Regions from separate parts of the Erwinia pyri genome, predicted to be linked through region 1. Evidence: predicted binding sites of a transcription regulator. Region 1 holds the regulator's gene; each other region holds the start of a gene.
The links. The regulator LexA, encoded in region 1, represses DNA repair genes until DNA is damaged. The targets are predictions, from matches to a motif close to TNCTGTATGTACATACAGNA.
Positions count from the first base shown of each region.

Region 2: the regulator LexA is predicted to act here: its motif matches at 3,567-3,586, upstream of Q3V30_RS08480 (DinI-like family protein).
Region 3: the regulator LexA is predicted to act here: its motif matches at 4,156-4,175, upstream of Q3V30_RS09095 (metal-dependent hydrolase).
Region 4: the regulator LexA is predicted to act here: its motif matches at 3,401-3,420, upstream of dinG (ATP-dependent DNA helicase DinG).

Region 1 is NZ_CP132353.1:4,128,804-4,134,576, reverse strand. It holds gene plsB (glycerol-3-phosphate 1-O-acyltransferase PlsB) at 1-837, opposite strand, end outside; gene Q3V30_RS19605 (diacylglycerol kinase) at 966-1,325, shown strand; gene lexA (transcriptional repressor LexA) at 1,442-2,050, shown strand; gene dinF (MATE family efflux transporter DinF) at 2,153-3,475, shown strand; gene Q3V30_RS19590 (CsbD family protein) at 3,717-3,926, shown strand; gene zur (zinc uptake transcriptional repressor Zur) at 4,100-4,615, opposite strand; gene Q3V30_RS19580 (conjugal transfer protein TraF) at 5,094-5,773, shown strand, end outside.
Region 2 is NZ_CP132353.1:1,819,360-1,825,132, reverse strand. It holds gene emtA (membrane-bound lytic murein transglycosylase EmtA) at 1-320, opposite strand, end outside; gene ldcA (muramoyltetrapeptide carboxypeptidase) at 613-1,533, shown strand; gene Q3V30_RS08500 (MBL fold metallo-hydrolase) at 1,548-2,210, shown strand; gene Q3V30_RS08495 (GNAT family N-acetyltransferase) at 2,214-2,627, opposite strand; gene Q3V30_RS08490 (hypothetical protein) at 2,661-3,065, opposite strand; gene Q3V30_RS08485 (YgdI/YgdR family lipoprotein) at 3,177-3,401, opposite strand; gene Q3V30_RS08480 (DinI-like family protein) at 3,607-3,852, shown strand; gene Q3V30_RS08475 (hypothetical protein) at 4,160-4,399, shown strand; gene Q3V30_RS08470 (hypothetical protein) at 4,419-4,616, opposite strand; gene Q3V30_RS08465 (glycosyl hydrolase family 28-related protein) at 4,915-5,773, opposite strand, start outside.
Region 3 is NZ_CP132353.1:1,958,158-1,963,930, forward strand. It holds gene katE (catalase HPII) at 1-1,824, opposite strand, end outside; gene Q3V30_RS09090 (L-cystine transporter) at 1,986-3,383, opposite strand; gene Q3V30_RS09095 (metal-dependent hydrolase) at 3,547-4,137, opposite strand; gene hxpB (hexitol phosphatase HxpB) at 4,317-4,985, opposite strand; gene Q3V30_RS09105 (YniB family protein) at 5,156-5,695, shown strand; gene Q3V30_RS09110 (fructosamine kinase family protein) at 5,717-5,773, opposite strand, start outside.
Region 4 is NZ_CP132353.1:3,077,135-3,082,907, forward strand. It holds gene Q3V30_RS14495 (M20 aminoacylase family protein) at 1-42, shown strand, start outside; gene ybiB (DNA-binding protein YbiB) at 228-1,196, opposite strand; gene dinG (ATP-dependent DNA helicase DinG) at 1,215-3,377, opposite strand; gene Q3V30_RS14510 (iron-containing alcohol dehydrogenase family protein) at 3,669-4,754, shown strand; gene Q3V30_RS14515 (DUF3750 domain-containing protein) at 4,827-5,603, opposite strand.

The DNA of each region.
Region 1 (5,773 bases):
GAGCCGGCTCCATGTCCAGCCCATGATGCGGTCCGTAAGGCGAATCGCTTCATAGGAGAAATCAGCGGCAATCTCTTCCATCAGCTCAATGGCATTCTGCTGGGCTTTCTCGTGGGAGATTTTCTTGCTGCGCGCCTCATCCTCTACCGCTTTTGCAATCGCTTTCGACTGCAACAGCTTGTTGAACAGATCCTGGCGGACGGGCAGACGGGGACCCACTGCAGCCAGACGCTGGCGGGCAAAGTGCATTCTCGCCACTCTTGCCAGCTTCTGGGCAATGCTTTTATCCGTACCGTGTTCGGTAGCCATGCGGCGAAGCGACACCATCGGTGAGAAACGCACAAAGCTGTCGCGGCCTAACCACAGCACGGCAACGAATTTCTGTACGCCGTTCAGCACGCGCAGATGGGGCTGATCGTCACCCTGCACTTCGCGGCCAGGCGCCCGGCCAAACATCACAGAGACCGGCACCATCTGCACATCCAGTAAAGGATTGCTGCGGTGGAGATCCAGGTACTCATGGAACAGTTTCACCGATTCCACGTTTGGCACGAAGTAGGGGAAGACACGCGGGCCATCATGGATAAAGACGTGCCGAGGCAGTACCGTTCCGTCGATTTCAAGCGGATCCAGCGGATCGGGGAGATCCTGTTTGCGGCACTGTTCACGCAGCGCCAGCAGATCGGCCTTTGAATCATAGGGCAGCACATACATAATAGGGCGCGATGTGTCGAGCGACAGCTCAGTGACCGGCTCGGCAGGAATCGCTTTACTCTTTACCAGAAATTTAACCGGTAAATTCAATACTTTATAATATAAGTTACGCCAACCTGACATAGACAACATGAAGCCTCTTGTTAGCAAAGCGCCGCAAGCATACCAGAAAGCGCCAGTGAGATCTGTGGTGTTGCAAAATGTGCGCCACCCAGACATTGACGTTAATCATCACAAAGGGTTCCCTCATTATGGCAAATAACGTCACCGGACTGACCCGCATTATAAAAGCCGCCGGCTACTCGTGGAAAGGAATACGCGCCGCCTGGCAAAACGAGGCGGCCTTCCGGCAGGAAGCCGTTGCTGCCGTGATTGCCACCATTGTTGCCTGCTGGCTCGACGTGGATGCCATGACGCGAGTGCTGCTGATAGGGTCTGTGGTGCTGGTCATTATCGTCGAGATCCTCAATAGCGCGCTGGAAGCTGTTGTGGACCGGATTGGCAGCGAATTCCATCCCTTATCGGGCCGCGCGAAGGATATGGGCTCTGCCGCGGTGCTGCTGACGATATTACTCGCTATTTTTGTGTGGGTAATGCTGTTAATGGGTTAATTGCGGGATGTTTTCCAGATTTTAGCGAACCGTCGTTTTTTAAGCAGGTTTAGGTTTTCAATGCGCAAATACCTGTATATACTCACAGTCGACTGTATAAACAACCAGGGGGCGGGATGAAAGCACTAACGGCAAGGCAGCAGCAGGTTTACGACCTGATACGCGACCACATTAACCAGACCGGCATGCCACCGACGCGGGCGGAGATTGCTGCGCAGCTCGGCTTCCGTTCCCCTAATGCGGCTGAAGAGCACCTCAAAGCGCTGGCGCGTAAAGGCGTGATTGAAATCGTCTCCGGCGCATCACGCGGTATCCGCCTGATGATGGAAGATGAGACAGGGTTGCCGTTGATAGGGCGCGTTGCTGCCGGGGAGCCTTTACTGGCGGAGCAGCATATCGAAGGGCACTTCAAGGTGGACCCAGGTTTGTTTAAACCGGGCGCCGATTTCCTGCTGCGCGTCAGCGGAATGTCGATGAAAGATATCGGCATTATGGATGGTGATCTGCTCGCCGTGCATAAAACGCAGGATGTGCGTAACGGCCAGGTCGTGGTGGCGCGCATTGATGATGAGGTTACGGTAAAACGCCTTAAAAAACAGGGTAATATTGTGCATTTACTCCCTGAAAACAGCGATTTCCAACCGATCGTGGTAGACCTGCGTCAGCAGACGCTGTCGATTGAAGGGCTGGCCGTGGGCGTGATTCGCAACGGTAACTGGCTCTAAAGGTCCGATCCGGGCGCACCTGCTGAGAGGTGCGCCACTGTTATCGTGGCGCCGCTCTGGTGCGACGATAGTGCTTATTAGCCAGTCGCACAGTGGATGATAATGCGATTAATTTCCCCCTCGGATAAACATCTCTGGCGGCTGGCGCTGCCAATGATCCTGTCGAATATCACCGTGCCGCTGCTGGGGCTGGTGGATACGGCGGTCATTGGCCATCTGGACAGTCCTGCCTATCTGGGCGGCGTAGCCGTTGGCACCACGGCTACCAGCTTTCTCTTTATGCTGCTGCTGTTTTTACGCATGAGTACTACCGGCCTCACGGCGCAAGCTTTTGGCGCAGGGGATAAACCCGCGCTGGCCCGTGCTCTGATGCAACCCCTTCTGATTGCAGTGGCCGCTGGCCTGCTGTTTGTTCTGCTGAAATCTCCCCTAACGCATCTTGCGCTTTCCCTTGTCGGCGGCGACAGAGAAGTGCTGCATCAGGCCGCGCTGTTTATGAATATTCGCTGGCTGAGCGCCCCTGCCACGCTGGCGAATCTGGTGCTGCTTGGCTGGCTGCTGGGCGTTCAGTATGCGCGGGCGCCGGTGATCCTGCTGGTGGTGGGGAACGTGGTAAATATCGCGCTGGATCTCTGGTTCGTGATTGGCCTGAAATGGGGCGTGCAGGGCGCCGCTGCCGCCACGGCAATAGCTGAATATGCCACGATGATTATCGGTCTGGTGATGGTGTGGCGCGTGCTGAAGCTGCGCGGTATTTCGCTGCCGCTGATAAAAACGGCCTGGTGCGGCAATATTGGGCGGCTATTGCGGCTCAATCGCGACATTATGCTGCGCTCTCTGCTGCTGCAACTCTGCTTCGCCTCGCTGACTGTTCTGGGCGCGCGTCTGGGTGGCGAAGTGGTCGCTGTGAATGCGGTGCTGCTGATGTTCCTGACCTTTACCGCCTATGCGCTGGATGGCTTTGCCTATGCCGTTGAAGCGTGCTCTGGCGAAGCCTTTGGGGCTAAAAACGCAGAGAAGCTGCTCTCGGTCTGGCGCGCCGCCTGTCGTCAGGCAGGGCTGGTGGCACTCGCTTTTTCCCTGATTTATGGCCTGGCTGGCACGGAGATAGTCGCCTTACTCACCTCAATTCCGGCCTTGCAGCAGCAGGCCGACAGCTATCTGTTCTGGCAAATCGTACTGCCCGTCTGCGGCGTCTGGTGCTATCTGCTGGATGGCATGTTTATCGGGGCAACGCGCGCCAGCGAAATGCGTAATGGCATGTTCATTGCGGCTGCGGGGTATGGCCTGACGCTGTTTACTGTCCCGCTGCTGGGCAACCATGGGCTATGGCTGGCGGTGACGGTATTCCTGCTGCTACGCGGCCTGACGCTCTGGCTTATCTGGCGTCGCCACTGGCAGAATGGGAGCTGGTTCGTGCAGTGAAATCATTTGTTACTCTCCTCTGCCTCTTCGTTACCCCCTGATCTGCAAGCTTTTTTAAAGAAGCACCTTTTAGATCTTCTCTGAGTCTGGCGGAATATTTTGCTTAACAGTGCAGGATTCTTATCTTCTACTATAATTATCTGTACGTCAGGCGATTGAGCAGCGTTTTATGTTGTTGCTCTCTGTTTCGCTGACATGATAATCCTAAAGCTGTGTAAACCTAAGGTCGAGGAGAGACAAGATGAATAAAGACGAAGCCGGCGGTAACTGGAAACAGTTGAAAGGTAAATTTAAAGAAAAATGGGGCAAGCTGACCGATGACGACATGACCGTTGTTGAAGGTAAACGCGATCAGCTTGTTGGCAAAATTCAGGAACGTTATGGTTATGGTAAAGATCAGGCTGAGAAAGAACTCAGTGAATGGGAAACCCATAACAATCACCGTTTCTGACAGCCAGAGAATTCTCTGACAAGAATTTAGCGTTTCAGGACGATGCTCCTACCCAGGCACAAGGAATGTGCCACTTAATCACTTCAAGATCCCTCTGTTATCTTCCTGCTTTAAAATCCCTGTACGGCACTGTCCCTGTGAGATCTACCCACGCTTTAGAGCGTCAGCGCTTCTTAACGCCCACGTTTCTTTGCCGCCACGGTATGATCGTGCTGGCACGCATCCTGATGGGTACAGGCTTCAATCTCCACGCAATCGCGGCATAAACCATGAGCTTCAATAACGCTGTTTGCCAGGGCGAATCCAGAGGTTAGTGCCAACGATTTCAGGATATTCTCTACCCCTTCCGCCTGCTGTTCCGCTACAGAACCACAGCGATCGCAAATCAACATCGCCGAGGTGTGGGAAGGCTGTTCGAAATGATGACAAACCACATAGCTGTTAGTCGATTCCACGCGGTGAACAAAACCCTGCTCAAGCAGGAAATCGAGCGCGCGATAGACCGTAGGCGGTTTGGCCTGAGGCTCTGATGCTCTCAGCAAATCCAGCAGGTCATAAGCACTGATTGCGCCATGATGCTGGCTCATTAAGCGCAGCACTTCCAGGCGCTGAGGCGTCAGCCTGACGTTGCGCTGCTGGCAGATCGTTTCCGCCTGCGACAGGATTTTTTCAGGACTGCTTATGCTCATAATATTCCCCTCAGGCCAGATCAGATTGTTATGTTATCACGCCCGCCCTGAAACGCCGAATTCAGGCAACCTGCCATTTTTTGCCGGGGGTTTACCGGGTTAAATCGTTGAACTAACGCTGGATCTGATTCAAATTTGCCGTAAGGCTGACTTGTTAAAGAGCGTTAATGGATCCGGCGCTTTGAAATCGTGCCATAAAATTTCCATAAAACTTTATTAATGTGAATTGCAGCTTGTGTTGATAATGGTTACTTTGTTACCGGCGGTGATATCGCATTTAAGATAAATAAAACGTTACGGGCAGCTTATGAATCTGCCTGCTAACAGATAAATAAAACGGCAATAAGCCGAAAAGCCCCACCATTGTTACTTACTTCACAGCAATGAAAAGCTGCCTCTATGTTCATTATTCAGGCAGCAGAAAATTTCACGCTTTTCATGGCGTTTTCCTCTTGGTCTGGATGGGTCTCAAGTAAAAATGGCAAAATTAATCCGTAAGTTGAACAGCTTTTCCCGCCCTGCAGCGTTCCCCATTTTATTTTTGGCTCCCCTCAGCGCACTGGCCGCCGGTAACTATTACGATGCGCGCAACGATGCAATGGGCGGTACAGGTGTTGCCTCTTCCACTTACGGCACCGCCGTACTGGCAAACCCGGCGTTGATGACCAAAGCGCAGCCGGATGACACGGTAAGCATTATCCTTCCGGCAGCGGGTCTGCAGGTCACGGATAAAAACAAGCTGATTGATAAGGTTGATGACTTAACCGATAGCGTGGACCGTTATCAGGATCTGGCGGATAGCATCACCAGCTTTGCCGATTATCCAAGAGTTCAGGCAGCAGCGGGAGATTTAGCCAGTCAGCTACGCGGGATCAAAGGTAATCAGGCGTCGGGCACGGCAGGAGCGGCTGTTGCGGTCACTGTTCCTAATGAAGTACTGCCGTTTGCCTTTGTGACTAAAGCGTACGGCACCGCACATGTCAGTGCAGATGTGACCCAAAGCGATATCGATTATTTGCAGGGTGTAGCTGATGGCACCGTTTTCCCGTTGCCTGGCGATCAGGACAAGCTGACCTCTGCCGGATTAGGCCGCGGCGCGATTGTCTATGATTACGGCATTGCCGTTGCGCATGAATTTACCATTGCCGGACATCCAGT
Region 2 (5,773 bases), 2.2 Mb from region 1:
CTTGGCTGTCCGCGCCGTCCCTGAACCCGATAAACCTCACGTCCCGCTGTGGAAGCTTTAATCTGCATCAATCCAATGGCATTCGACTTGCTGACTACCGTTGGATTGCCGCCCGACTCAACTGAAATGATCGCCTCAACCAGCTTCTGGTCAACACCGTAGTTGTTAGCCGCACTCTCCGTGAACATTGACCAGGCCTGAGCAACTTTTTCAGGTGGTGCCTGCGTTAACGGTGTTTGCTGCTGCGTTATGGTCCGTTTAGGCGGTTTGCTGGCACAGCCTGCCAGCAGTAACACGCTCACTATCGCCACCGTTTTTATGTTTCTCACGCTATATTCATCCTCTGAGCCTTAGCCTCGCGCTTTCATCATAGCGTGCGCCAGACAGGATAAAATTACCGAAACTCTGAATTTTCTACGCTTGCGAGTGACTTCATTCACGCTTTTCGTCATCATCAGAGGTATTGGACCCTAAGTGACGTAAAAAATCCCTTTAACACTGAATAAAAATTGCCCGCTTAGCTTTTAAAAGCGACTTAACCGGATGCCGGTAAGCGTAATGCCGTTGATTTGCGATGATTCTTTAACCGCATTGAGGATAAAAGTGAATATTATGTCCATTACTCCCCGCACTTTTCATCTGATCGCTCCTTCTGGCTATTGCCAGAATCAACAGGCCGCGCATCTGGCCGTTGAGCGACTGCGTGCGCAGGGGCATCAGGTTTTGAACAGTGAAGTAATTGCCCGTCGTGACCAGCGTTTTGCCGGAAATGAGGCCGACCGTTTACAGGATCTCAACGGCCTGCCTGACCTGAAAACATGCCCGGATATCGTACTGGCCGTGCGTGGCGGCTATGGCGCTACCCGGCTGCTACCTCAGTTAGGGCGCGCAAACCTGGCTGGCTGGCTGCGGGAAAATCCGGTAGCGCTTTGTGGCCACAGTGACTTCACGGTGATCCAGCTTGCTCTGCTTACCTGTGGCGCTATCTCTTTCAGCGGGCCGATGCTGGCGGGTAACTTTGGCGCTGCGGTTTTATCTGAATTCACGGTTGAACACTTCTGGCGCGCGCTGACTTCGCCTAAATTTACCCTTAGCTGGCAAACGCAGCCGCAAGAGGTCAACGTCACCGGAAAAATCTGGGGCGGCAATCTGGCGATGATCGCCTCCCTGATGGGAACGCCCTGGCTGCCTGAGATTGATGAGGGCATTCTGGTGATTGAAGATGTCAACGAGCATCCTTTCCGTGTAGAAAGAATGCTGCTGCAGCTGGCACAAAGCGGCATTCTGGCTCGCCAGAAAGCGATCGTGCTGGGCAGTTTTACCGGGGCGACCCTGACAGATTATGACAATGGCTATGACTTCGACAGCGTCTGGACGCTGATTCGTCAGGTGACAGGCATACCGCTGGTCACCGGTCTTGAATTTGGCCATCACTGGAATACCGTGACGCTGCCTTTAGGTGCGCAGGGTCATTTGCAGGTCAAAGGTTCAGACAGTACGCTGACGATATCAGGGCATCCGACGCTTCGCTAACTCCTGGAGCGCCTATGAAGCAGTTGTACGAGGATCTCTGGGTATCCACACCGGAGTTTCCGGCGGGTGAAAACGAGCCGGAACTGATGATGCACGGTTTTTTGCTGCAGCATATGCGTGGCAATTTACTGATTTCCCGCGTGGAAAATTTGAGCGACCATCAGGCGATTGAGGATTTAGGCGGCATTATCCGCCATTATCTTACCCACTGGCATGAAGCGGGTCCGGGCGCGCGCATTTTGCAGTCGCGCTTTAACTCAGCGCTCTACTGCCACACCCGGGCGCTGGGGCCAGTAAGCCCTTTTGCGGAGCCTGATGACACCTTTAATCAGGCTGAACTCCACTGCGGCAGTTTTCATGTCGTTCCCACGCCCGGACACACGCCAGGCAGCACCAGCTACCTGTACGCTTCCCCTTTTGGCAAAACCTATCTCTTTGTCGGCGACACTATCACCCTCTCTCACGATCGCTGGATAACGGTGTTGGTGCCTGAAAGCAACGAGGCCGACTTAAAGAAGTCGATAGAGTTTTACCGGGCGCTGAGACCAGATGTGGTGCTGATGGGCACTACTGCAGGACATCTTGCCTGGCAGGAAGTTAATATGCGCCAGTGGCTGGCGCTGCTGGATGAGGCGGAAAATTCGCCGCTGGACCTGCGCCAGCGACTGAGCGAGTAACGCTTACAACGTTTTGGTCAGGTATATTCGTTGGTGCACGCGTGGGTAGTTCTCAAGCATAAGCTGAACGGTGAAACCCATTTTTTCGTAAAAGGGTCTCGCCTGAAAACTTGCCGTGTCCACCTGGGCATACTGACACCCACGCTTGCGGGCCTCTTCCTCTGCTGCCCGAATCAACCTGGTGCCTGCGCCCTCTCCGCGCAGGGCTTCACTGACCCACAGCATATCGATCCTCAGCCAGTTTCCTGCAGTAGAACCCGTAAGCCCGCCGAGTTTTTTTCCGTCGGGATCGGTAATAAACACCCCAATATCTTTCATCTCATCAATATTGATATGGCCGGCGTTAAAGGCCATCAGACCTGCACGAACCTCAGCAATATCTTCCGGCGTGGGGTGAGGCGTAACGGTTAGTTCCATGCTCTTTTCCTTAAGTGTGAGAGCAAGAAGCGATCAGGATTCCAGATTACCAGAAGCGTCGGTGCGTTGAAGTTCGACGGCGCTGTTATCCTTTTCGCTGCTGCGGGTACAGGAAACCAGCTTATTCGCGCCATCATAGGAGAAGAAGATATTCTCATCAGACTGGTTCACCACCATCTGATCGCCATTACGGAACAGCACTATCGACACTTTATCGCCATTTTTGGTTTCAGAACGCTGGTTGCCGGCCGCTATCTGAAAATGATCGCCAGGCCACATCAGCGTGGTCAAACCATATTGCGCTTTGGTAACGGTCATGGTCGGGCGGCCCGGACAGGTAATTTGAAATTCACTATTGAGCTTAGGCGAATCACTGGTTGCCCGCACGGGTAAGGAGGCACAGGCAACAAGACATCCAGCGGCGATAATGCGGTACATGGGCAGGGTTCTCCGGACAGTACTCTCTGATTTGATTAAGTAATTAGCAGAAAGCGTACCACAGGATGCTGCCCATGTTTGACTTAAGTGTTACCAAATGCCAGCCGGGATCTACTTATTAAGCGAGCTCATCTCTTTAATTTGATCCTGATTCACAGCCTGCTGCTGACCATTCTCATCCGTATAAATCACCATGCCGGTGGCACTGTCTGCTTTGGGTTTGCCCTGCACCACTACGGTCGTGCCATCCTTCATTTGCAATATATGGTCGCTGCTACAGCCTGCAAGCAACAGGCCCCCTGCCAGAATCCCTGCGATATAAGAGAATTTTTTCATCATCTGCTCCCGTGTGTTGATCAAGTTGAAGCAGTGTAACCCAGGGGCGATTTTTGGAATTTGATGATAGTTGCGGAGAAGTGGATTCCTTTCACCGATTTAGCGTGCCGCATCGCTTTTTGCAGGGGAAAATTTGTTAAATTCCCATTGAAGAATAGAGAAAATAACTGTATTTTTATACAGCATTTATAACCAGGAAGAATTCATGTTTGTTGAACTGATTTACGATAAGCGCAACGTCGCCGGACTGCCCAATGCTCAGGAGCTGATTTTGACCGAGCTGACAAAACGTATTCAGCGCGTTTTTCCTGAAGCAGAAGTGAAGGTAAAACCGATGCAGGCGAATGGCGTAAAAACCGATGCCAGTAAAAGTGATAAGTCGGTAATGTTGAGAATTATTGAAGAGATGTTCGATGAAGCGGACCAGTGGTTGATCTCTGAAGAATTTTGAACCACATCTGGGCTATTCGTTGAAATATTTTAATGTTATGGGCGCTGTGGCCGGTTTTTGCGTTGCATTCCTGTCACAACATGCCAGGCTTAATCAATACAGTTTCCCTGGTGTTGGCCCGTTATGATTCGCTCTGCGGGCATTTTTTTCGCTACACCTTAATCGTGCTGATGGTTCGCTGCAGCTTCAGCTCCTGATCCCCAGCTTTGCCTGCCTCGCTTTCATCCCTTATGGTCTGAGAATAGCTAAAGTTTTGCTCTACTATGCCGAAGATCTGTACAGTACAAATCTTATGAGAACCACAGGCATGGCAATACTTTTTCTCCCTTCCCTCGCTGCCCTGCTGGAAAAAGCAGAAGCGCAAAAAGGCTACCCGTTGACGCAGCATGAAGTTGAAACGCTTCGTGACGGCGCGATCTGCATTTCAGTGCCGGACGAACTCTTGCGCACCATGGATCCACTACGTGGCTACCAGGATATCGATCCCAAAAAATGTTGGGAAGCCTGGAGAGATTATCGCTTATCCGGCAACACGCGGCTGGCCTGACAGGCGCGAATAAGGCGGACTATTTAGAACGGTGTGCAATTTCTGCATAGAGCAATTCATACACTTTCGCCGCATGGGCAGAGCTGTCACGCAGCATCTGGATAGCATCTTCCAGAGTATGTGGCTCCATCTGACCCACGATACGCCAGCCAAGCGCGATATTTTTGGCTTCTTCAAGCCGGTTGAGACCGTCTTCGAAAGTGGCAGCTTCTGACACAGAATTCTCCTGATTTGAGTTTTGGCCCTATTTTACGGACCAACGCTCCGCCATCTCAAGTCTTGATTTTTGGCGGGATCGCTTTTTGGCCTGTTTTTATGCTTTTTTGTCCAAAAAGGGGTTTTATCTGACCATATTGGAAAAATCGGCTGCAAAAAACAGATTAGTCCTGGAGATACGGCTTCACTATTTCATCGTTTCCACCCCACTACCAGCCCTTTCGATGATAAAAAAGTAAAAAATTTTCCCTCTGAAAAAAAACCGCCCCGGGGAGGCGGTTTTAGGTTATCTGCAATTTTCAGCCATAGTAAGGTATTTTGCGATCCACGCCGTTCACGTTAAGAGTGATATACCCGACCGGCGCGCTGGTAGCGGGCGTTGTAGCTTCAGCTGTGGCTATGGTAACCACACCATTTTCATTGGCTCCTATTCCCGCCAGCCCGTTGTGAATACTGAGGCGCGCATTTGGCGTAGCTGTTCCCAGCGTTGTCAAATCCATGACCTCACTCAGATCCGGCGTAAACAAGGAACACTCCCCCGATTCGAAGCGCGTAGGCCCCGTTGAACGGAGATTGAACATTGTGTCGCCGCTGCCCGCTTTTAGTTTTACCCATACCTCGGCGATATTTTGGTAACTTCTCTGATACTTAACATCCAGAACGGCAGTCAGTCCCCGGTGAAACATATCGGCCCATACTGAGCTGACGCAGCGCTGCAGATTAAGCCATGTCACGCCGGATGAGACAGTCTGTAAGGGGTTAGTGGCCGTACCGGAGGGATTTGCCGTTGAAAGTTTGCTGATCAGCTCCAGCGTCCATTGCTGATTAACCTTTGGAAAGACAAATTTGCCAATACGATACCAGGTGTCCTTATCTGAGGTATTAGTCAGTTTGTATCCGGTGTACCACCCCGCTTTCATCGAGCCGGTCATGGTGGTGCCGAAATTCTCATCCCGGCGCCAGCCACTTTCATAACCCGATAACCAGCGCTCAGAGGTGTTATCCAGATTGACCTTTGAGCCAGCCTGAAGGTTGAGCTGGCGTATCTGCACCCGGCTGTTATTCAGCATCAGCGGATTGGCGCAATCCTCCACGCTCAGCGCATCGATGATCCACTGCCCGTTACTGAGATCCCCCGGAAAACGGGTGTGTTCAATC
Region 3 (5,773 bases), 2.2 Mb from region 1:
GCTCATCAGAAGAGCCACCTGACGGCCTTTGATAGAGCCGCTTGGCACGGCATAGAGGCTCAGGCTGGCATCTTTCTTCAAGCCGTTGACATCTTTCGGCGGCGCCGTGTGCATTTTCTCATCGGAGAGGGCAATCCCCAGGTTCTGGGCTACGCCATGCGCCAGAGAGATATCAATATGCACCAGATGATCCACCACGCGTTCACGGATATATTCCCGGGCAACCTTGCTCAGTTCAAACGAGAAGGCATCAACAATATGCTGCTGCTCGACCGGCGTCTGGCTGTTCCAGAAGAGGCGCGGCTGGGAATAATATTCGCCAAACGAGGGGCTGCGCTCGCGCACTTTGTGGCCTTCAATGCGTTCCTGATGGCTTTCAAACCCGCCGCGATGAGGGGCAGAGGGCGTTTCGCGCGGCCAGTTGTCATTGATGGAGTTAGGCTCGTAATTTGCCGGATTGGTATCAATATCCATCCGGTGCATGCCCTGACGCTGGAAGTTATGGTAAGGGCAGACCGGGCGGTTGATCGGGATCTCATGGAAGTTTGGTCCGCCCAGGCGGCTGATCTGCGTATCCGTATAGGAGAAGAGGCGCCCCTGCAGCAGGGGATCGTTAGAGAAATCCATGCCGGGAACGATATGGCCGGGATGGAAGGCGACCTGTTCAGTCTCGGCAAAGAAGTTGTCCGGGTTACGGTTAAGCACCATTTTGCCAATCAGCTCTACCGGAACCAGCTCTTCCGGGATCAGCTTTGTGGCATCAAGCAGGTCGAAATCAAATTTGAATTCATCCTCTTCCGGGATCAGCTGCACCCCCAGCTCATACTCGGGGAAATCACCCGCTTCAATGGCTTCCCACAGGTCACGGCGGTGGAAGTCAGGATCGCGGCCGGTGAGTTTTTGCGACTCATCCCATAAGAGAGAAGCTTTACCCGCCACCGGCTTCCAGTGGAAGCGCACAAAGGTGGCTTTGCCTTCCGCATTGATAAAGCGGAAGGTGTGGATGCCAAAGCCTTCCATGGTGCGGTAGCTGCGCGGGATACCGCGATCGGACATTGCCCAGATCACGTTATGCAGCGTTTCGGGCTGCAGCGAAACGTAATCCCAGAAGGTATCATGCGCACTCTGGCCCTGAGGAATTTCGTTATGCGGCTCAGGTTTCACCGCGTGAACAAAATCAGGGAATTTGTGCGCATCCTGAATAAAGAAGACTGGCGTATTATTGCCGACCAGATCAAAAACGCCTTCCTCGGTATAGAACTTGGTGGCCCAGCCGCGAATATCCCTGACCGTATCAGCCGAACCCGCTCCTCCCTGTACGGTTGAGAAACGCACGAACACTGGCGTGACCTGCTGCGGGTCGCGCAGGAAATCAGCTTTGGTGACGTGGCTCATATCGCGGTAGGGCTGGAAATAGCCATGCGCAGCGGAGCCCCTGGCGTGCACTATGCGCTCCGGAATCCGCTCATGGTCAAAATGGGTGATTTTTTCCCGCAGGATAAAATCTTCCAGCAGGGTGGGACCCCGCGTGCCTGCGCGCAGAGAATTCTGATCGTCCGCAATACGGGTGCCCTGATTGGTGGTCAGCGGAAAGTTCTCGCCGCCTTTACGGAAGGTTTCCAGCGCATCGAGTTTAGCATTATGCGTATCAGGCGCCTTCAGGCTACCCGGGGCGGTAGGCTGTTTACCGGGCGCGGTAGGTTCCGCTAAAGGTTTATGTGAACCATCTGCAGGAGCCAGCGAATCCATGCCGGGTTTGGCGGAGTCGGGGCCTGTTAAGGGCGCGTTGTGGCTCAGTTCCTTGTTATCGGTTTCTTTCGACATCGTCACTTATTCCTGTAGTTGTGATTCTGGACTTCAGTAACTATAGAACAGGGAAGCGGATATGCCTGGAAACAGAAGGGATAATCGGGGGAAAGCTGAGGGAACAGGGATTAAGCGCGGCAAATATAACCGGGCTGGTGAAAACCAGCCCGTTGAGCGAATCAGCGGTGAGCTAACTCCACCTCGTTTTCTGCATCGGCATTAAGCAGCGTTTTATCGGTCTGCTTCAGCCACTGGCTGGTCAGCGTACCGGCTGTCATAGAACCATTAACGTTCAGCGCCGTACGGCCCATATCAATCAGTGGCTCAATGGAGATCAGCAGCGCAACCAGCGTCACCGGCAGGCCCATAGTAGGCAGCACAATCAGCGCAGCGAAGGTCGCGCCGCCGCCCACGCCAGCTACACCGGCCGAGCTGAGGGTGACGATGCCTACCAGCGTAGCAATCCACATCGGGTCGAAAGGATTAATGCCTACGGTTGGTGCCACCATGACGGCGAGCATGGCCGGATAGAGGCCCGCACAGCCATTCTGGCCGATAGTAGCCCCGAAAGAGGCTGAGAAGCTGGCAATGGACTCCGGCACGCCAAGACGACGGGTCTGCGCTTCGACGCTTAGTGGGATAGTGGCGGCGCTGGAGCGGCTGGTAAAGGCGAAGGTGATCACCGGCCACACTTTACGGAAGAAACGCTTTGGATTGACGCCATTAACCGAGAGCAGCAGCGCATGGACGGCGAACATCATCGCCAGGCCCAGGTAAGAGGCCACCACAAAACCACCCAGCTTGATAATGTCATTGACGTTTGAGCTGGCCACCACTTTCGTCATCAGCGCCAGCACGCCATATGGCGTCAGCTTCATGATCAGGCGTACCAGCTTCATTACCCAGGCCTGCAGCACATCGATCGCTGCCAGCACGCGCTCGCCTTTCGGCTTGTCATCACGCAGCAGGTGCAGTGCGGCCACGCCCAGGAAAGCGGCAAATATTACCACGCTGATGATCGACGTTGGGTTTGCGCCCGTCAGATCGGCAAACGGATTTTTAGGCACGAAAGAGAGCAGCAGCTGCGGCGTGGAGAGGTCAGCCACTTTGCCCACATAGTTATTCTGCAACGCAGCCAGACGTGCGGTCTCCTGAACGCCCTGTACCAGACCGGAGGCGTTGAGGCCAAAGAGCCAGGTCACGAAGACGCCCACCAGCGCGGAGATGGCGGTGGTAAACAGCAGCACGCCGATGGTCAGCACGCTGATTTTACCCAGCGAAGAAGCGTTATGCAGGCGGGCGACGGCGCTCAGGATCGAGGCGAAGACCAGCGGCATCACGATCATCTGCAGCAGCTGCACGTAGCCATTACCGACGATGTTGATCCAGCTGATGGACTCTTTCAGCACCGGGCTCTCTGAGCCATAAATCGTATGCAGGGCCAGACCAAACAGGACGCCAATTACCAGCCCAAGCAGGACCTTTTTTGACAGGCTCCAGTGAGCGGCACCGCATTTAGCCAGGATAACTAACAGGGCAACAAAGGCCACCAGGTTAGCAATTAATGGAAGGTTCATTCCCAGTACTCCAGTCAGGACGACGTAATCCCTACGTCTGTAAACATCGGATAATTTTCATCGCGCACTCAGTGCGTCCAGTGGAGGAATGGTAACAGTTCAGGCTGGGGCTGCTATATATCCAAAAAGAATGGGTTATAACAAATCGCCCTGATTTGAGGGTTTAATGCGCGTTTTGAATGTTTATCAGGCGATTCATGCTGGTTTGTACAGAATTAACGACTGCAGCCGTCCAGCCAGACGCACCAAAGGGGAGCGCACCGGAAGGAAACCACAGCGCAAAGCCCACTAAAGCCAGACATAAAGCTCGCTCCAGCTGATTGCCTTTCTGGCTCCTGAGCAGCGGCAGGCGGAAACGCCAGCGGCAGGGCCAGAGCAGGGGAACGCCAGCGGGCGTCAGCATATCGGCAGCGATATGGCTCAGATAGCCGAGTACCAGCCCCTGGAACACATCTGCCGGGATCACCCACTCTTTCGGCACCTTCAGATGAAACAGCGCCACCCCGCCCGCTACTGCCAGCAGACTGTGGGTAAACCCCCGGTGACCAAACAGGCGGGCGACAGGTTGCGAGATCCAGCGAAAGCGCTGACCCAGCGTGGATTGGGGATGATCGATATCCGGTAACAGGCAGGTTAGCAGCGTGGCCGGCACAACATGCCACCAGTCGCCGCTGGCCAGTTCTGGTGTCAGCTCGGCACGTTTGGCAAAAATGGCGCTGGCGATGGCAAATATTACGTGGCCTTCGGCCGTCATAGGGATACCTGGCTGCAGAACTGTCGATGCATCCAGTATAGGGGATATATACAGTAGAGGAAATATGTGACGCTGTAACGAAAGATAAATTTTTTAACGTTTCAGTACATTTTTTACAGCAATCATCTTCTTTTGGGCACTATCGCGCAGAGACCGGGCGTTGCCCGGCCGCAACGGCATTATCCATGCAGAGCTGCAGAGGTCAGTTCTGTCAGCGATCCCAGCTTTACATTAGCCAGTGACCAGCGAGGGTCATCAGCATACTCCTTCGCGGGGATCACGATTGAGCGCATCCGCGCGGCTTTGGTGGCAATCATACCGTTAAGGGAATCTTCCAGCGTCACGCAGTTAAGCGGATCAACGCCAAGACGTGCTGCGGCATCAAGATAGACCTGCGGGTGCGGTTTGCTGTAAGGCAACGCCTCGGCGGAGGCGAGCACATCAAAATAGCTGCGCAGCTCAAACAGCTCAAGTACGCGCTCGAGCATGTGCAAAGGAGAGGCAGAGGCCAGCCCGATTTTTAATCCTTCCGCACGGCAAAGTTTCAGCGCCTGCTCCACGCCCGGCAGCAGCGGACGACGCTCCTCTACCAGCGTCATAGCGCGGGTAATGATGCGCTGGGTGACCTCCTCCTGCGAAGGGCCGTTCCAGGGCAACGTTTCATGCCACATCCGCACTACCTGATCGATGCGCAGACCCAGAGTATCCGGCAATTCGCTCCGTCGGGTAAGGTCGATATTTAACGTTGAGAACACATCCATCTCTGCCTGATCCCACAGAGGTTCAGAATCTATCAGCAGACCATCCATATCAAAAATAGCGGCAAGCACTGGGCGGGAATAAGACATATCGCGGCTCCGTTAACTAATTTGGCTTACCTTAGCATGAACGCTGAAACGACAACATCGGTGCTTAAGGGCTTCTTTGCCGCCTTTTCACACGACACGACAACTTTTTTCAGGCACATTTCCTCCCCTGAAGGTAAACTTACCTCCTTAAAACTTAGTCAGGAGAAAGCATGACTTATCAACAAGCTGGCCGGGTCGCCATCCTCAAGCGAGTCGCTGGCTGGATTATTTTTATTCCGGCGCTGATTTCCACACTGATATCACTAATGACCTTTCTGGAAAAGAGCCGTGAAAAGCGCGAGGGGATCAATGCGGTTATGCAGGATTTCTCGCATGTGATGATCGATATGATCCGCTTCAATACCCGCTTTCTGGATATGTTCTGGAATAATTCACCGCAGCCAGATTTCAACCACGGCAGCAACGTTACCTTCTGGATTATCTACATACTGATTTTCGTCGGGCTGGCTCTGCAGGCTTCAGGGGCAAGAATGTGGCGGCAGTCGCGCCATCTGCGTGAGGGAATTGAAGATCAGCTGATTCTGGAGAATGCCAAAGGGCCGGAAGGGCGCTCGCGCCAGCAGCTGGAAGAGAAAATTGTTGTGCCGCGCCACACCATCTTCCTGCAATTTTTCCCGCTCTATGTGTTACCCATTCTGATTGCGGTTGCGGGCTATTTTGTTCTTAAGCTGCTGGGCTTTATCTGGTAACAGAGCGGCCTGGCACTGCTGTCAGGCCGGACGGGCATGCAGTTCATCCGCATCGAGCAGCGCACCCACAGCCTGCTG
Region 4 (5,773 bases), 1.1 Mb from region 1:
TTCTGGAGTGCGCTGGCCGGGGAAGTGCTGCCCCGGCGTTAAAAGCGGAGCAACGCGCACTCCGCCTGTCTGCCAGGCGGAACCGCAAAATTTTACTGCCGCCAGGGAATTAAGCGCATGACAGGCAGCCTTCCGCCTGCAAATGGCCTGCCAGCAGAACCGCAAAATTTTACTGGCGGCTGCATCCGGCCTGCGCTTTCAGCGCGTCAGAAGGCAAACCAGCGGCCTCAGTAACCCGCCTTGCCAATCTGCTCCAGCGCATCCTGCCGGTCTGCCGCCCGGCCGGTTGCCACATAGCAGCAGGCGATCTGCTGGCGAAGAGCGTCCGGCACGGCCAGCTCACGGTTCAGGCATCGGGCTGTCCAGGCTGCGGTGGTAGCGGCATCTTTCGCTTCTGGCAGCGTATCGCGTGCTGCCCCCTCCTCCTGCCGTGGCAGCAGCACTTCCGGCTCGCCGCCCGCAATCAGGCTGATCGCCGGACAGCGCTGGGGATTGGCATAGACCTCCCCTTCGGTGCCGTTCAGCAGCAGCGCACGCCCGCCAATTGCCTGGAAAAATTGCCCCACGCGAGGGATATATTCGGGATGGGAGACGCTGGAGAGACGCAACGCGGCATCTTCCGCAAACGGCGTCGCCAGTTTTGCCAGCGTATGCGCACTGTTGCGTACGCCCATACGCCAGCGCAGCGAGAGCTGCCTTTCCAGCGGCGCGCAGAGCGTGGCTACGGTCATAAACACCAGTTTACCCTGCTCAAGCTGCGCCTGCGCCTGCTCAGCAGAGTGCACAGCGGCAACGCCCAGCGCCTGAAAGACCGCTTCGCTGGTGATACGGGTGGGATCGTCACTGACGCCATGCACCACTACCGGAAAACCCAGCCTGCTCAGCAGCAGAGCCAGCAGCGGCGTCAGGTTCCCCTGCTTGCGCGCGCCGTTATAGCTGGGGATAACCACCGGCATGGGGTAATGCACCGGCGGCGTCAGCCTGATGACCCGCTCCTGCATCGCCTCGTAAAAGCCGAGCATCTCCTCTTCGCCTTCCCCTTTGATGCGCAGCGCAATCAGAATGGCGCCCAGCGCCAAATCGGGCACCTCGCCCGCCAGCATCTGGCGGTAAAGCTCACGCGCGGTAGCAAAATCGATATCACGGGCATGGTTTTTACCGCGGCCCACTTCTTTGATGATCTTGTTATATTCCATGCTTCTGCTCTTTGATTATTAGCGACGACGGCGCGGTGAAGGTCTCTTTGCCGCAGGGGCCAGGCTCGCTTTGGGTAATTCGCCTTCCGGCATTGCTGGCTGCTCTATCGGGAAAACCGGCAGCGCCCCCAGCAGGCGGGCACCGTAGCTTTTGCTCAGTAGTCGCCGGTCGTAAATGACAATTTCACCAAAGCAGTCATGACTGCGGATCAGCCTGCCGACCTGCTGGATCAGATTAAACGAGGCGCTGGGCAGACTCTGTACTTCAAACGGGTAACGCCTCAGGCTTTTCAGCCACTCTCCCTCGGTCAAAATAACCGGGCTGTCCACCGGAGGGAAAGCAATTTTATGAATATGCACCTGCGACAGCAAATCCCCTTTCAGATCCAGCCCTTCGGCAAAAGATTGTAACCCTACCAGAATGCTGGTTTCCCCCTGCTCCACGCGCTTGCGGTGCAGCGCCACCAGCGCAGGCCGGGGCCGGTCGCCCTGTACCAGCATCATCAGGCGCAGCTCAGGAAGATAAGAGAGGAACTGCTGCATCGCACGGCCGCTGGCAAACAGCACCAGGATGCCTTTGTGCAGGCCAAGTTTGATTTGCGCCCGGAAGAAGTGCGCCATCTCCGCCAGATGCTTCACTTCGTTAGCGAGCATCGGCTCATACTGCATCTGCGGGATCACCAGCTTGCCCTGCTCAATATGGTTAAACGGCGAATCGAGCGCCACAAAACGGTCGCCCACCTTCTCCGACAGGCCGGACATCTCCTGCAGGCGCTGGAAACTGCTTAGCGAGCGCAGCGTGGCGGAGGTCAGCACCACATGGGGGATTTTGCGCCACAGCAGCTTTTCCAGCTGATCGCTGACGCGGATCCCGGCGCAGTGAAACATCAGGTGGGCGTTGCCATCGCGGATCTCCCTGCTCGCCCATTTAGAGACCGGCGCGCCAGAGGCTTTCTCCATCGCCGCCAGTTTCCAGAGCTTGCTGCTGGCTTCAAACCAGCCGAGCGCTTTGTTCATCTGGATCAGCGCGCGGTGCAGCCTGACCACATCAAACTGTCCGGACTTTTCGCTTAAATCGTTCAGCAACGCTTCCGCCAGCCCGCGCAGGCCATCGCACAGTTTGAACAGGCGGGCGCAGAGGGTCAGCACCTCTTCAGGCAGCAGCCCCATTTCAAAACGGTATTCGCCCTCCTGATTGCCAGGCGGCAGCAGTTGGGCAAGAATATGAGAAAGCTGCTGCAACTGCTCGCGCACCTCTTCACAGTGCGCCTTCAGACGTTCAGGGTTGCTCAGTCCTGGCGGCCTTTTCGGGCGAAACTGGGCCAGGCACTGCTCCACCAGACGGCAGAAGAGATCAAGCTGCAGGGTATTCCAGCCGGGTGTGATTTCCCCGCTCATTTCCAGCGCATCCCGCGCCACGTCAGGCAGATGATGGCCTTCGTCCAGCACCAGCAGCAGATTTTTGGGTGGCGGCAGCACCGATTCGGTTTCCAGCGCCGCCATCACCAGAGCGTGGTTCGCCACCACCACATCCGCGTTTTCTATTTCCCGCCTCGCCACATAGAATGGGCACTCGCGGAACCAGTGGCAGTTGCTGCCAAGACAGTTGGCTTTATCGGTGCTCAGGCGCTGCCAGAGCGAATCTTCGATGGTATCGTCACAGTGATCGCGCAGGCCATCCCACTGATGTCGGTTAAGATTTTTTTCAAGCGTGGTACAGAGCGCCCGTTCATCCTTGCTGGCGGTCATCTGCTCATCTAAAAACAGCAGCAGATCGCCCTGTTTCTCCTCATCGGTTGCCAGAGCGGACAGGTTACGCGGGCAGACATAGCGGCCACGGCCAAAGGCGGCGGTAAAACGCAGATCCGGGATGATCTTTTTCAGCAGCGGCAAATCTTTGCTGAAAATCTGATCCTGGAGCGCCACGTTGGCCGTACTCACCACCAGCGGTTTCTCTTCCGCGCGGCTGACGGCGATCCCGGGGATCAGGTAAGAAAGGGTTTTCCCCACGCCCGTGGGCGCTTCAATCGCCAGATGGCGGCCATCATCCCCCGCCAGCGTTTTCGCCACTTCGGCAATCATCTGCCGCTGCGGCGCGCGGGGAATAAAGTCAGGAATTTGTTGCTGAAGGGCTTTATACCACTCCGCAATTTGCGCTTTTAACGCGGCAGATAACGCCATAACAACCACTTTTTACTGAAACGGCCTGTATTTTTACACAGTATCAGGCCCGCGTCAGCCTTCTTCAGCTGTTGTAGTGAAAGAGCACGGGTACATCCTGCTGATCCTCACATCCGACCTGCTGTGAGCTCGGACACTTACCGGTTCAATGAGTTGTCAGAGGCTTTTTACATTGCCCTCCAGTCTGAGGCAGTCATCAGCCCGCTTTACTTTTACGGATAAAATGCTTTGTGTGTTAACTGGAGTGAAGTACAACTTAAGACGCCCAGTATCAACATTAAAAGGTCAGGCATGTCTGAACAAAATCTGGTTTTTCCTGCACGCGTGCTGCGTGGTGCAGGCGTTATTCATCAGTTAGGTGAGATCTGTCGGGAACTGGGCCAGCGCGCGCTGTTAATTGGCGGGCATCAGGCGCTAAAAGCGGTGGAGCCGCAGGTTCGCACCCAGCTTGCCGATGCTGAAGTCACCCTGCTGGGCTGCGAATGGTTTGGTGGCGAAACCTCACTGGCGCAGATTCAACGTCTGGGGGATCTGGCAACCTCACTGAAGGCGGACGTGATTATCGCTGCAGGCGGCGGGAAGTCGCTGGATACCTGTAAAGCGGTAGGGGCAGAGCATAACCTGCCGGTGATCACCATTCCAACCATTGCCGCCACCTGTTCGGCCGTCACGCCGCTGAGTATTCGTTATGATGATCATGGAAACTTTCACGATATTTTCCCGCTTCCTCAGGCACCGGCAGCGGTGATTATCGACAGCGAGCTGCTGGCGCAGGCGCCCTTGCGCTGGCTGGCGGCTGGCCTGGGCGATACGCTGGCAAAATGGTATGAGTTCCGCGCCGTCAGCCAGCGCCATCCGCCGGTTGATGCCAGTGCGAAGTCTTCGCTGGCACACAGCCTGATTTGCTATGAAGTGATTGCCCAACATGGGGCAAAAGCGTGTGAAGCGGTGCGCAGGGATCTGCCGGATCATCATCTGGATCAGGTGCTGGATGTTATCTTTACCTTTGCCGGGCTGACCTCACTGATGAGCAACGGTGCCCATGCAGCGGCTGCACACGCCATCTATGAAGGCTTTACTTTCTGCGACAAAACCCGCGAATTCGGTCACGGTCTGCTGGTGGGCTACGGTAATCTCTGCCTGCTGGCGCTGGAGAACCGTGCTGATGACGAGCTGCTGCATGAGATGGCGCTGGCCCGCCAGTGTAGCGTACCGCTCAGCCTGAAGGAAATTGCCGATCTGACCGACGAAGAGCTGGCGATGATTGTTCGCGAATCGGTGCAGGCGCCAGATATGGAAAATATGGCGCATCCGGTCACCGTTGAGGCGTTGTATCAGGCTATCAGCCGGGTGGAAGCGCTGGCGGCCGGGCTGTAACGCCGTCTGTTTCTGCGCATCGGCCACCAGAAGAGAGCCTGTACCGCTGAATGTCTCGTCCGCCGCTGGGGGTTACCCCGCGGCGTCACTCTCCAGCTTGGTTTGCCCTAAACGGCCGACAAAAGGCAGGCGCAGCGCCGGGGACTTCACATCGATCCCCATATTGAAGCCCAGAATATTCACTTCCAGCCCCTCTTCTCCGCCCAGGGTCAGACCCAGCACGCCCAGCAGTGAAAGCTGCAGCCCACGACCTGACGGCGGCAGGCCAACCGGATTTTTGAGCGGGCGGAAATCCTTCCCGATGGCATTGGCAGGCAGATCCAGCCGTAGCGCTGGCACTTCCCTGCCAATGTGCGCCAGAAAAGTGTTGCTGTTGGGGCCGGGCCAGACCCGGTAGGTGTGTGGCCAGGGATAGCTTTTTATCGCCTGCTCAATCTGCGGGATCATTGCCGCCGCTGCCGCCCCGCGATGGTCAACAATCATCTGGGGTTTCGCGCCGAACCAGTAGCCGTCCGCCAGCGCATAGTTCTCACGGATAACGTTACTGCTGCCCCAGCTCACCACTTCATAACGGCTGAACTCTGTCTCCCCTGCCTTTTTAAATATGATCCAGGGGTGCACGGCAAACAGTCCCCGCCAGCCAAAGGTTGGGGCAACATAGACCTGCACAATGGCCGTCTGACGGAACGTCAGCGGATCCGGCGCCAGCTCCGCAGAGTCGCGTCTTGCGGTAGACCAGCTCTGGCCGCTCAGCTCCACACCGCTGTGCGTAGCTTTATAGTAGCTCTGGCCAAACGAGAGCAGCATGACGCAGAGAAAGCCTAAGGTAATGATTTTCAAATAGAGCATAGTTCCTTCGTCCACCCGCCTGAAGCGGGTAAAAAGCGTGTATCGGATTGGGTTGATATCGCGGCTGGGACAGGGCGTCGTCAGGCTCAGGGAAGGTGACGTTTGTCACATTACTGAAATAGCTGCCGCGGTTCAATGATTATTCTTTGCACAGCATGATGTGTGCAAAG